One region of the Lysinibacillus sp. FJAT-14222 genome, then DNA from elsewhere that is predicted to be linked to it. Evidence: riboswitches for the same ligand, from Rfam matches in the RefSeq annotation. Region 1 holds a riboswitch; each other region holds the start of a gene.
The links. Region 1 has a riboswitch for S-adenosylmethionine ahead of AN161_RS04270 (Na+/H+ antiporter NhaC family protein). Riboswitches for the same ligand answer to the same signal wherever they lie in the genome.
Positions count from the first base shown of each region.

Region 2: it holds a riboswitch for S-adenosylmethionine, as region 1 does, so the genes downstream of both, AN161_RS27420 (YezD family protein) here and AN161_RS04270 (Na+/H+ antiporter NhaC family protein) in region 1, are expected to answer to the same signal.
Region 3: it holds a riboswitch for S-adenosylmethionine, as region 1 does, so the genes downstream of both, AN161_RS13350 (bifunctional homocysteine S-methyltransferase/methylenetetrahydrofolate reductase) here and AN161_RS04270 (Na+/H+ antiporter NhaC family protein) in region 1, are expected to answer to the same signal.
Region 4: it holds a riboswitch for S-adenosylmethionine, as region 1 does, so the genes downstream of both, AN161_RS09250 (O-acetylhomoserine aminocarboxypropyltransferase/cysteine synthase family protein) here and AN161_RS04270 (Na+/H+ antiporter NhaC family protein) in region 1, are expected to answer to the same signal.

Region 1 covers NZ_LIYL01000010.1:87,450-90,610, forward strand. Annotated here, with positions in the region: gene AN161_RS04265 (DEAD/DEAH box helicase) at 1-134, shown strand, start outside; gene AN161_RS04270 (Na+/H+ antiporter NhaC family protein) at 373-1,653, opposite strand; SAM riboswitch class I at 1,761-1,868, opposite strand; gene AN161_RS30935 (hypothetical protein) at 2,733-2,855, shown strand; purine riboswitch at 2,961-3,060, shown strand.
Region 2 covers NZ_LIYL01000016.1:58,485-61,645, reverse strand. Annotated here, with positions in the region: gene AN161_RS07120 (phosphopantothenoylcysteine decarboxylase) at 1-486, shown strand, start outside; gene AN161_RS07115 (TetR/AcrR family transcriptional regulator) at 596-1,189, shown strand; SAM riboswitch class I at 1,590-1,684, shown strand; gene AN161_RS27420 (YezD family protein) at 1,754-1,909, shown strand; gene AN161_RS07110 (flavin reductase family protein) at 2,294-2,782, opposite strand; gene AN161_RS07105 (VOC family protein) at 3,010-3,161, shown strand, end outside.
Region 3 covers NZ_LIYL01000025.1:53,718-56,878, reverse strand. Annotated here, with positions in the region: gene metH (methionine synthase) at 1-193, opposite strand, end outside; gene AN161_RS13350 (bifunctional homocysteine S-methyltransferase/methylenetetrahydrofolate reductase) at 186-2,033, opposite strand; SAM riboswitch class I at 2,126-2,225, opposite strand; gene AN161_RS13345 (protoporphyrinogen oxidase) at 2,351-3,161, opposite strand, start outside.
Region 4 covers NZ_LIYL01000019.1:50,118-53,278, reverse strand. Annotated here, with positions in the region: gene AN161_RS09260 (DASS family sodium-coupled anion symporter) at 1-401, opposite strand, end outside; gene AN161_RS09255 (glycerol-3-phosphate acyltransferase) at 591-1,223, opposite strand; SAM riboswitch class I at 1,552-1,665, shown strand; gene AN161_RS09250 (O-acetylhomoserine aminocarboxypropyltransferase/cysteine synthase family protein) at 1,783-3,084, shown strand.

The DNA.
Region 1 (3,161 bases):
ACATTGCAGATGGTAGTGCAAAAAACGAAAAAATGCCTGATGGAAAAGGAAATCATCTATCAGTCGTTACGATGAATTTAGTACTAGAGCAACCTGTGCATTATGATATCTACCATTATTTAGTTGAAGAATGAAGGTTAGACTTGAAGTGAACTAATTACTTTGGGTCTTTCTCTTAAATACGAGGAAATTAAGGGGGAAAATTCTTGAAAATCATTTAATCAACCTTATTAAAATTATTTATCAAAAAAGACTAACCTCAAATAAAAAAATCCAATCGTTTTGATTAAATTCTTTTCAAAACGATTGGATTATTTCAATAAAAAATCAATATTTTTTAAAGCCACATCAGTTACTTTAAAGTGATAAAGTTCAGGCTTTCTTTAGTTTTGGGTATCCACTAAGAATAGCAATAATCCCACAAATCCCTATCAAAATCGGATAGAAAGAGTATTGCAGCATGCTCACTGGTGATATTCGGGCTACGCTTGCGGCTGCCAGGAATTGGGCTCCGTATGGCAGAAGACCTTGGATCGTACAGGAGAAAATATCTAATATACTTGCGGACTTTCTTGGTTCAATCCCATACTGGTCAGCAATATTTTTTGCAAGCGGACCAGCAATTAAAATAGCAATTGTATTATTAGCCGTAGATAAATTAGTTAGACCCACAAGGCCGGCAATCCCAAATTCAGCACCCTTTTTCGATTTAATTCTTCGTGTCGCAAGGTGAAGTAGGAAGTCGATTCCTCCGTTAAACCTAATAACCTCTACCATCCCAGCAATTAATATCGCAAGAAATGCCATTTCATACATACCTGACATTCCTTCGCCAATCTTTTGTAAAAGGCTCATTAAATGATAGCTGCCATCCGCTAAACCAACAGCCCCGGCGAGAACAATCCCAAGTGCCAGAACAAGGAATACATTCATTCCGGTTAACGCTAAAATAATAACCAGAACATAGGGAACAATTTTTATCCAATTATAGCTTAAATGCTCCACTTGAGCTGTTTCACCCATTGTGATAACTCCAAAAATAATGCTCGTTATAATAGCTGCGGGCAACACAATCCAGAAATTTACCTTAAATTTATCCTTCATTTGTGCGCCCTGTGAACGAACGGCAGTAATGGTTGTATCTGAAATAATGGATAAATTATCGCCAAACATCGAACCGCCAACAATCGAGGCCATTACTAAAGCCATGGAAAGGTCGGTATGCTCACTGATCCCAACTCCAATTGGCGCTAGTGCAACAATCGTACCCACCGATGTACCCATTGATAGGGAGATAAAGCAGGCAATGATGAACAGGCCTACAACAAGTAAGTTTGGCGGAACGACCGATAAAGCAAAGTTAACAGTGGAGTCCACTGCACCCATGCCTTTTGTTACCGCTGAAAAGGCCCCAGCCAAGAGAAAAATAAGAACCATCAGCATGACATTTAAATTTCCTGCGCCTTTGCAAAAAATATCAACCTTTCGCGAAAACGTTTCTTTTCGATTCATCGCCAGAGCCACAGCGCCCGAAATGGCAATAGCTACAATGACAGGGAAGGCATAAAAATCACCTGTAATAACCCCAGAACCAATAAATAAAACTAAAAAAACTACAAATGGGATTAGCGCCCATGGATTCTCTTTCTTCATTGTTCTACCTCCAAAAATTAAAAATGGACACGTCTTTTGTCCATTTCTCACTAAAAAAGGCCTCATCTTGAAACAACAAGAAGAGGCCTTATATCTATAAAACACTCCTCTTATCTACCAAGCCATTGCTTGCTGGATTTGGCACGGTAACTTAATCACTAAGTTCCGCTGCCGAGATTTCATAGGGCCAGTCCCTCCATCTCTCTTGATAAGAAGAAAAACATTATTTTTTTTGCACAATAATAAAATACTATAATAAAATATCTATATTTGCAACATGTTTTTAATCGAACTTTATTTTCAAAGTAACATATAAAACTTTTTCTTAAGAAAAAATTTAATTTAACAATGTTATAAATAGTATTCTGGTTTTTAAAAAGGAAAAAATATATTAAAAGCCACTAGAACACCTCTAGTTGATTTGATAAGGCACAATACCGCTACCTTCTATATCGATTGCTAGGGGCGAGATATAAAAGAAGATGAATAATCCTCTTAGTAATAATATATTATTTCACTAATGGAAAATCCTCTCCAGAGAATATTAGAAACTATGACTTTCTAAAAAGCGATCTATTTCTTTACGTGAAACACGTCAATCGTTGCCTCTTGTTTTCTCACTAATTGATCTTACGGTACCAATTGATCAATCGTTAACATTTCTAGCTGTTCGCGTTCATTAATTTGATACTTCGTCATCATGATTCATCACCTCAAAATCTACTTTTTAATGGATAAGGCAAATCAATTCGGAAAAACTTTCGTCTACTATCATGTATCGTCCTACGAACATCTTCTGTTCTTTTTTACCTAGAAATGTGAATAGTTTATTAAAAATAAGGGGATTTTATAGTCTTTTCGATTTATTATTGAAATTTATAAAGTATTCTTTATAATGGTAATGGGCGGAAAGGTTAGAATTGTCTGCTAATAAATGAGGGATGATGGAGCTTCGAGACTTTCTTCCTACCGGCAAAAAGTTTCCTTGTATGGATGAGTATATTTTAGTTCGATTCATCGCAAAAGTCTGAAATTATAATTGTTACAAATATTGTCCAGTTCCAAAGAAAACAATGAGCATGATCAAAACGATGGGTGCTTCCTCTCAGGAGACGATTGCGTCCACAGAAGGACTAGCAGCATTAAATGAAGTGTTGATGAATTTAACTATGGAACTTAACAATACAATTAATCATTTTTAAAAAAATAGCTAATGTCTATTTAATGATTACGCAACATGTTGAAATTACTTTAAAAATATTGATTTTAATGAAACACTAATGTTTAAAGTTATTGTTGAATAATTCCATGTGTACTAGAAAACCATTCGTATATCCTTAGTAATATGGGCTAAGGGTCTCTACTGAAGACCGTAAATCTTCGACTACGAACGGGCTGTTTTATTAGCCCGTTCGTAGTCTTTTTTTTTTGCTGTAAGCAACCATGGTCTTGCCGGTTCCAATCGTAGGATGAAAATTAACAAGAGTTTATATTCTCAGAAAGTGTGA
Region 2 (3,161 bases), on a different contig from region 1:
GATAAAATGCGTACCATTCGATTTGAAGGTATAGAAGATTTAGGCGAGAAAGTTCGACATGCTGTTCAGGAAGAAAAGGTGGATATCGTTATTATGGCTGCTGCTGGTTCTGATTGGCTCATTGATAAAGTATATGACCAATCAGGGAATTTAATGGAGGAAGCAGGTAAAATGCCATCTGATGAGCCACCTATTATTCACTTTAAAAAGGCGCCTAAAGTATTAGGTCAAATAAAAGAGTGGCAGCCGAATGTTACTTTAGTAGGCTTTAAACTCGAGGCAACAGATGATGAGGATTTTTTACTGTCCCGCGCACGTCTACGGATGGAGTCGGCCAACGCTCAGTTTATGGTAGCTAATAGCTCACAGTCTTTATATGGAGGAGATGAGCCACACTGGATTGTACCGGCTGAAGGCGAACCAATAAAGATTATGGGCAAGCAAAAAACAGCGAAAGCATTAATGGATTTTTTACAAAATGATTAAAGAGAAAACTGTGTAGGCAAAGATCTGCACAGTTTTTGTTTTATTATTGTTTTAGGTAATGATTTAGATTATTATTTACTAAACGTTAGGTAAAAAATGGAGGGGTCATATGGGTAATTCAGAACAAACATTTAAAAAAATTTTAGAAGTTGCGTACGTTATGTTTTCTGAAAATGGATTTGATAAAACAAGTCTATCCATGATTGCTAAAGAGGTAGGGATATCCAAACCAGCTATCTACTATTATTTTCAATCTAAAGATCAACTAATTGAATATTTGTTTGAAGAAATCTATAAAGAAATTAAACTTGAAATTACATTTAATTATACAGACATTTCGAAGGACAATCTAATACAAAAGCTATTGGAAATTGGCTACATGTCAATTGAGCAACAGGAAAAAGACATACATTTTAATAAAATATTTAATCAATATATGCTGTTAGCTTCCCGAGATGAAAAATATATGAAAAGGCTTTTAGAGCTCCAAGCATGTTTTTTAGACGGCTTTTATGATTTATTGAAATACGCTGTACAAATTGAGGCAATTTGCGATTCAAATATTAAAGCAAAAGCTCATATGCTTGCGATGGTCTACGATAATATCGGCAATTTTATGTTGACTGGAATTGAATTAGATTATAAAGAGATATGGCAGGAAGCTGTAGATAGTGTGTTCAGAGAGCAAAAAGGGAAAATATAGAGAAGCAGCTACAATAGAGGTCTGATTGAATAGATTTTGAGAAATGTAACAAGGTAAAGATAATTCCATAAGGATTTCTAAAAAACATGTTTGCAATAAAATGTCAGTGTAACATTAGTGTAGTGAGTTTTTTTGGATAAATTTTACACTTTTTGAATTAGAAATGAAGTAATGGAATAAAATAATTTCTGTATGTGGGCTAACTAAACAATGGTTAGCCCTTTATTTTTATTTTCATTCAGCAAATGTTTTTTGTAACGACAGCGGCAATTACGCCGAGGCGAAATCGATATTAAAATACTTCTTTTTACTCAATTACATAGTATTCAGCTAGGTTTTGTAATATTTATATTGACAATAGGTTTTCAGAATTATAGAATTATTTCCAAGAAACGTAATATTCCTATCAAAAGAAGTGGAGGGACTTGACCCATAAAGCCTCGGTGATCATTATTGTAGGCGCCAAATCCAACAGAGCTATCTGAGAGATAAGGGGGCTATGAATCAATTTGATGCGTTGGCCTCTTTTGTACAAAAAAGAATGAAAAAGAAGGGGTGAATCGGATGACTCAACAGGCAAAGGTAGATGACAAAAAACTAGAGGCAATTGCAAAGGCAATTCAACATTTAGAATTTGGAGAAGTACACATTACGATTCAAGATGGTGTCATTGTTCAAATTAACAGACTTGAAAAGCAGAGATTTCCACAGAAAAAGTAAACAATATGATGACAGTTGACCAGATCTTTGAGGACCACAAGCAGGATTATTTCCTTCGTTTATTTGTGGCCTTTTTTGTTTAGCGGCTGGCTAAAGGAGCGGGTTACTTGTTCATTGTAGTAGGGTGGTTTTGGTGTTAGTCTGAAAAATAGGGTTGATGATTAGCATATCACCTTCCGTGGGAGAAATAATAAAACTACTGAAAATAGGTATCATATATTTTCAACATTACCCCATCAATTAAATAAAGTTTAAAAACAGTTACTTTTAATTCATAAATTCAAGTATGGCTAAATATTCAGCAATTGTATATGATACAAAAAACAGGATTGATTTCGACGAATCATCCTGTTTTTGCATGTATTCTACTTACTTGAAGATGTTTTATTCATAAAAACTATTAGGGATTTCACCAATATGTCTACGATGATAGAGTAGGGGCTCCTTCTGTGCATTATCAATTTCTATGACCTGCCCAATAAGTATCGTATGATCTCCCGCATCGATTTGCTGAAATGTTTTACATTGTAAAGTGGCTACTGTATCGTGTAAAATCGGAAGACCGTGAACGGAAGTTGACCACTTTGCCTGAGCGAAACGATCCGGTATTTTACTTGAAAATAGCGTACATAAATGCTCCTGATTGCTCGCTAAAATATTGACAGCAAACTTGTCGGCTGCTGTAAAATATGGATGCAGCTGTGATTTTTTATCGAGCGACCATAAAATAAGGAGTGGATCTATGGAGACTGACGCAAAGGAATTGACAGTTATGCCAATAGGTTCATCTGCATCATTACAAGCTGTGACAACCGTAACGCCTGTTGGATAATTACCTAATGCTAATTTAAAAGCTGCTACTCTGTCTGTCATTCTAATCACCTCTTGATATTTTATGTGAATATACCATTGATTTATGGAAATGAAAAACCTTTTTTGATTAACCATCTGCACGGTAGTTATTTCGTCGCGTGCATCTAAAAATAGTCATCACAAAATATAGTAACTCCTTAATAATTGGAATATTCTTAATTTTATTTTAAACCAATAAAACTAACAGGTAAAGTATATAATAGAGTGAAAAAAGAGGGGGTTTAGTCATGACATTATATTTTGACCATCTAGTTCACCAAGTTCAATCACCAGAAAATACACAGGTTTTCTTAAACAAACGCAATATCCATACAGTTAACGGTGGTCAACACACAATGTGGGGGACATACAATTCGTTAAGCTACTTTGGATTAAACTA
Region 3 (3,161 bases), on a different contig from region 1:
CCTCTAAATATTTTCCATGAATTTTTTCAAGCACATCTGGTCTAGTTAGCACAAGATTTTCATTACAGCCATCATATTCCTCGCCGCCAAAATCCTCTGCTGATAAATTTTCATTTTGTAGCATTGTACCCATTGCGCCATCAAGAATTAAAATTCGTTTTTCTAATTGTTCTTCAATCAAGTGCTTAGCCATTTATACTTACCCCTTTTTTCTGTTCATCCAATTGCTCAATAAATTCCATCAATTCTAGTGTCATATCATAGCGCAAAAATGGTGTGATGAGGTAAATACCATTGAAATATTCCGCTGCTACTTCTACTAACTCCTTGGCAATTGCAATTCCTTCTAGTGTTGCGCGTTCTTTATCATCACCACAAGCCTTCATGCGGGCTAACGCATCATCAGATAGTTTGATGCCCGGCACTTCATGATGTAAGAACTCCGCACTTTTATAGCTCGTTACTGGCATAATGCCTAGATAAATTGGTGTTTCTAAATGCTTTGTCGCCTCGTAAATTTCCACGATTTTTTCCTTTGAATAAACAGGCTGTGAAATAAAATAATCTGCCCCATGCTCAATCTTCTTTTCTAATCGTGCTACAGCTCGGTCTAATACACGTACATTGGGATTAAACGCAGCCGCTACAGAGAAATTCGCCTTTTTACGAAGAGGTTTCCCTGAGAATGATACTCCTTCATTTAACTGTTTTATTAACTGGATTAGCTCCATTGAAGATACGTCATAAACGCTAGTCGCCCCTGGGAAATCGCCTACCTTTGTCGGATCTCCAGTAACTGCTAAAATATCATGAATGCCTAGTGCATTTAATCCCATTAAATGTGATTGAAGACCAATTAAATTACGATCTCGGCATGTTATATGTGTCAACGGGCGTACCCCATGTGTTTCTTTTAGTAAGGCACCCATTGCAACATTACTAATTCTTGGGGATGCAAGTGAATTATCAGCCATCATGACTACATCTGCGCCTGCTTCATATAATTTTTGGGCACCTTCAATAAAGCCTTCAATTTCTAAATGTCTTGGTGTATCTAACTCCACTATAACTGAGCGTTCACGTTTTACTTTTACATGTAATGGCTCATAATTTGGTGGCTCTGCCTCACGTACAACCTCTACTTTTTCTGGCTTCGCGTGCTTTTCCTCTACTGGAGATAGCTCCTCTAAGTATTTTTTCGCCGCGGCAATATGCTTCGGTGTCGTACCACAGCAGCCACCGATTAAACGTACCCCCTGATCTCGAAGCTCTACAGCTGCTCGACCAAAATAATCTGCTTCTGATTCATAAACAACACGGCCATCCTCCAAATCAAGAAGAGATGCGTTCGGATACGTTGACATAAATGCCTTTTCAGGAAGCTCTACACCTTCAAATGCTTGTATAGTATGGTGAGGACCTAAGCGACAGTTAACACCTACGATATCAGCACCTAGCGCTTCAAGTTCATGTAAAGCGTTATTTAAACTCATTCCATTTTGCAAAACTCCTGGTTCATGCATAGAAACTTGAGCAATAATCGGTAATGTTGTTTTAGCTCGTAGCATTGTCAAAGTTGCTGTTAGCTCTTCAAAATCATAATATGTTTCAAGTAAAAGGCCGTCTGGAACTCCTGCAAGTAAAACAGTTGCTTGCTCTTCAACCGTTGCTAAAATTTCCTCTAATGTTGCGTCACTCTTTCGAATACCACGGATCCCCCCAATAGTACCCAAGACAAATTGTCCACCATCTGCCGCTGCTCGTTTGGCAATCGTCATAGCGGCTTCATTAAACTGCTGCACACGTGATTCTAATCCATAGCGGGCTAACTTTATGGCATTAGCTCCGTAAGTGTTCGTTTGAATAATATCGGCTCCAGCTGCTATATATTCTCTATGAATCTTTTCAATTAATTCAGGTCTATGAACATTCATTTCTTCATGACAGTACTCCAAGCCATAGCCGTATAATACTGTACCAATTGCACCATCTGCTGTAAGAACATGCGTTTTTAACTTTTCAAGCAATCCCATAAAACTAGCCTCGCTTCCCTTATCTTTAAAATAAAAAAAGCCTTCTTTCAAAAAAAAAGAAGGCTTTTACGTCGTTTCGTAATTGTTTTTCCTTCTCATCTTCGACACAATGGTCTTCTGGATTTAGCACCTGACAATAAGTTGGTTGCTGAAGCTTCATAGGGCCAGTCCCTCAGCTTCTCTTGATAAGAATGTAGTATGAATTTTTTAAATAATTAAAAGAATCATATCGTTAACGAACGATTGAGTCAAGACTATTTCACTGAACAGAGGATAATTTCCACCTGAAATACTATATTTTGCTTTAAATCAAACAATTACGATAGTTTTCCAGCAAGCTCCTCACCAATTTTTTTACCATTTTGAATACAAGCACCTATGCCTACTCCAAAATAAGAGCATCCCGCTATTGATAGATTTGGATAGTTTTTCTCAAGCTCTTGTACTAGACCTTGCAACGCTTCACGATGTGCCAAGTCATACTTCGGCATTTGGTCGATCCATTTTGTCACATCAACAACAGTTGGTTTTTCCTCAATCCCCAAGCTTTTTCTTACATCCTCTAGGGCAACAGCTGCCAACTCTTCATCTGTCATTAAACGTAATCTCTCATACTCAGGGTTAATGCTCTTATAAAAAAGTCGCACAAGTAATTTCCCTTCTGCTGAGGTGTGCTTCCACTTGCGACTTGTCCAAGTTGCTGCATTACATATAACATCCGAATTATGTGACACAATATAGCCTGTTCCATCTGCAGGTAATCTATTATCGGGTACATCAAATCCTAAATAAATCGTAATTGCGGAGGCAGTATTGAATTGTTCAAAATAGCGGTTCAAAGATTCATCCTGCAATATGCTTTGTACCGATTCATTCGGAAGTGCCAATACAACATGATTTGCTTCAATCATTTTACCGTTTGCTAATGTAACGGAGTATTGATTCTCCTGCTTTTTAACACTAGTAGTGGCAATTCCCTTAATAATTTCTACATCCGTTAATGTTTCTTCAAGTCGATCAATTAGTGATGATAAACCATTTTTAAAGGAAATAAATTTTTTATTTGCAGCTTGCACAAATTGTTCCCTGTTTGCATCGAAACCTTTAATAATACTACCGAAATCATTT
Region 4 (3,161 bases), on a different contig from region 1:
ATCCATAGCGCAAGACGTTTATGTAAATTGGTAATTTGCATGGCTGCTGCTAGGAAAAGAGCAGCGGCTACTAGTGCAACAGCAGAGTTACTAAATCCACTTAATGCCAATTTTAACGCATCTGATGTTCCTAGCACTGTCGCTGGATCTTCCATTGATGGAGCTAAACCTAGTAAAATTGTAACAAGAGCAATAATCATGGCTGAGCTAACGGGGTAGGATACTGCTTCAGTAACCCAAAGAATGACTGCGAAAGCTAAGATGGCTAGAGCTCGTTGTCCAGCTACAGGTAAATCGCCGTTGTTAGGTAAAAAAGTAATGATGATTAGTAAAGCGAAGGCTAATCCAATCCAGAGCGGCTTCAAATTACGTTTTGGTTTTGCTTGTTCAGAAGTAGACATACTTTTTCATCCTTTCTACATGACTACAATTTTCTATAACATCGGCTAGTAAGATGCTTTTTTAAGAAAGTAATTTGTATATTTATTGTAAAAAAAACCAGTATGTGAAATACTCTCTATTTATAGCGATAATAGGCGGTTACGAGAAAATATATGGTCATAGAAAAGACAAAAATATCCAAAGTAATATTATTTCTTTTTCTTGAATGCAGAAGTTACTTTAGGCTCAGTTCCCTGAATTAAGCGTTGTATATTTTCGATATGCAAAATGATCGCTATTCCTAAAAGTAGTAGGGCTATAATTGTCGGGCCTACTCCAGGAATCCATAAATATGTTGCTGTACAAAAAACAAGATAAAATTCAAGTACACCGACAATTAGATAATTCGTCGTGAAGGACAAAAGAACAAATAAAATGAGTGCAAATAAACCAATTTTCCAATCGATTGCAAGTAATATCCCTATGATTGATGCAGTTCCTTTACCGCCATTGAAGCCCATATGGAATGGGAAATTATGACCAAGAATGACACCAGCAGCTATGATATAGGTTAAGAGCCAAACTTGTATTTCTGTTAAATGTGTTGCATCTGCTAGATAGATATGGGCACTGATAATAGCTGCTACGCCTTTACCAATATCGATAAGTGCAACTAATACGCCGTATTTCCATCCAAGGGAAAGTGTTGCATTGGATGCACCTGCATTGCCATGACCAGTCTTTTTTAAATCTACCCCGGATAAAAACTGAGCAACTTTAGAGCCGTGAATACAACCAATTAAATAACCAACAAGAAGAAAAATGATAACGGCTTTTAACATAAAAGTTCTCCTTTCAAAATAAATAGGATCATCACCAAAATTTAGGGCTAACACTTTAAAACGTATGTCATTGCATATAAGTTGATTGGAGTGGAGACTGGGCGACTCCTTGGGATCTGTGCGAAAGCGAAGCGACAGCAACAAAGCGCCCAGTCGGAACGGAAATCAACCCAACTTTTGGTGGTAAACCAATAGATACTAAAATAGTGTATGCGTTCGTTTTACGTAAAAAAGCAGACAGAAGTTTCGGAAAAAATAAAATTTTATTGTTGACAGAAAAAAAGTCTATGTTTATACTGTGTAACAACGATGGAAATTGAATCTCATACTCTTATCAAGAGCGGCGGAGGGATAGGCCCTATGATGCCCGGCAACCAGTAAGTGACGAACTTGCTAAGGTGCTAATTCCTACAGATTCTTACTTGGATCTGGCAGATAAGGGGAGGAAAACTTGCAACCGCAACCCTCTTCTTAGCTGAAGGGGGTTTTTGTTTTCTACAGAAAAAATCCTCCTCATCTCCGGTACCATCGTAAAAAAGTAACCATTTGGAGGTAGACAATGACAAATTTTAAACCAGAAACATTGCTGTTACATGGTGGCCAAGAGCCAGACCCGGTAACAGGATCTCGCACAGTACCCGTATATCGCTCAACAGCTTTCGTTTTTAAAGACACAGCTCATGCGCAACGTCTTTTTGCTTTAGAGGAAGCGGGCAATATTTACACACGTATTACAAACCCAACTGTAGATGTTTTTGAAAAACGCGTCGCTTTATTAGAAGGCGGTACAGCAGCGGTAGCACTTTCATCTGGTGCAGCAGCTATTGCATTTTCAATTTTAAACCTTGCTGGGGCAGGGGATGAAATTGTTGCAGGTAGCTCTTTATACGGAGGTACTTATAATTTATTGGCAAACACACTACCAAACTACGGTATTAAAACAATTTTTGTAGACGAAACAAATCCAGAAAATTTCAAAGCAGCTATTACGGATAAAACAAAAGCGGTGTTCGCTGAAATTTACGGTAACCCAAGTTTAAAAGTGCTAGACATTGAGGCAGTAGCGAATATAGCACATGAAAACGGCTTGCCATTAATTATTGATAGCACATTTGCTTCACCTTATGGCTCAACACCAATTGACTTCGGTGCCGATATCGTCGTTCATTCCGCAACAAAATGGATTGGAGGCCATGGTACAACTTTAGGCGGCGTTGTCGTAGACGCAGGGAAGTTTGATTGGACTCGTGGACGTTTCCCAGGCTTTACTGAACCAGATGCTTCTTATCATGGTTTGCGTTATGGTATTGACACAGCAGCGGCTGCATTTGCCACAAAACTGCGAGTGCAATTACTACGCGACTTCGGTCCAACATTAAGTCCAGATGCAGCATTTAATTTATTACAAGGTTTAGAAACGCTTCATTTGCGTATTCCTAAACACAATGAAAATGCGTTAGCGGTAGCTGAATATTTACGAAACCACCCATCTGTGGAATATGTAAATTACAATGGCTTAGAAGATTTCCCTACTCATGATTTAGCAAAAAAATATTTGAGAAATGGCTTCGGTTCAGTGCTTACATTTGGTATTAAAGGTGGACGTGAAGCAGGGCGTAAATTAATCGATAGTGTGAAATTATTCTCGCACGTAGCAAATGTAGGGGATGCTAAATCATTAATTATCCATCCAGCATCTACTACACATCAGCAACTATCAGCTGAGGAGTTAATCCAAACTGGCGTAACCGAGTCGCTCATTCGCTTATCCATCGGTTTAGAGGCAGTGGAAGACATTATTGCAGATTTAGAACAAGCTATTGAACAAGTAACAGCTTCACAGCAAAAAGTAGAAGCTTAATAAATAAAATTAAAGAAATTTCCGTTCGACATAAATAGAAATCTAATCGGTTATGACTACTCCCGAAAAAAGTCGGC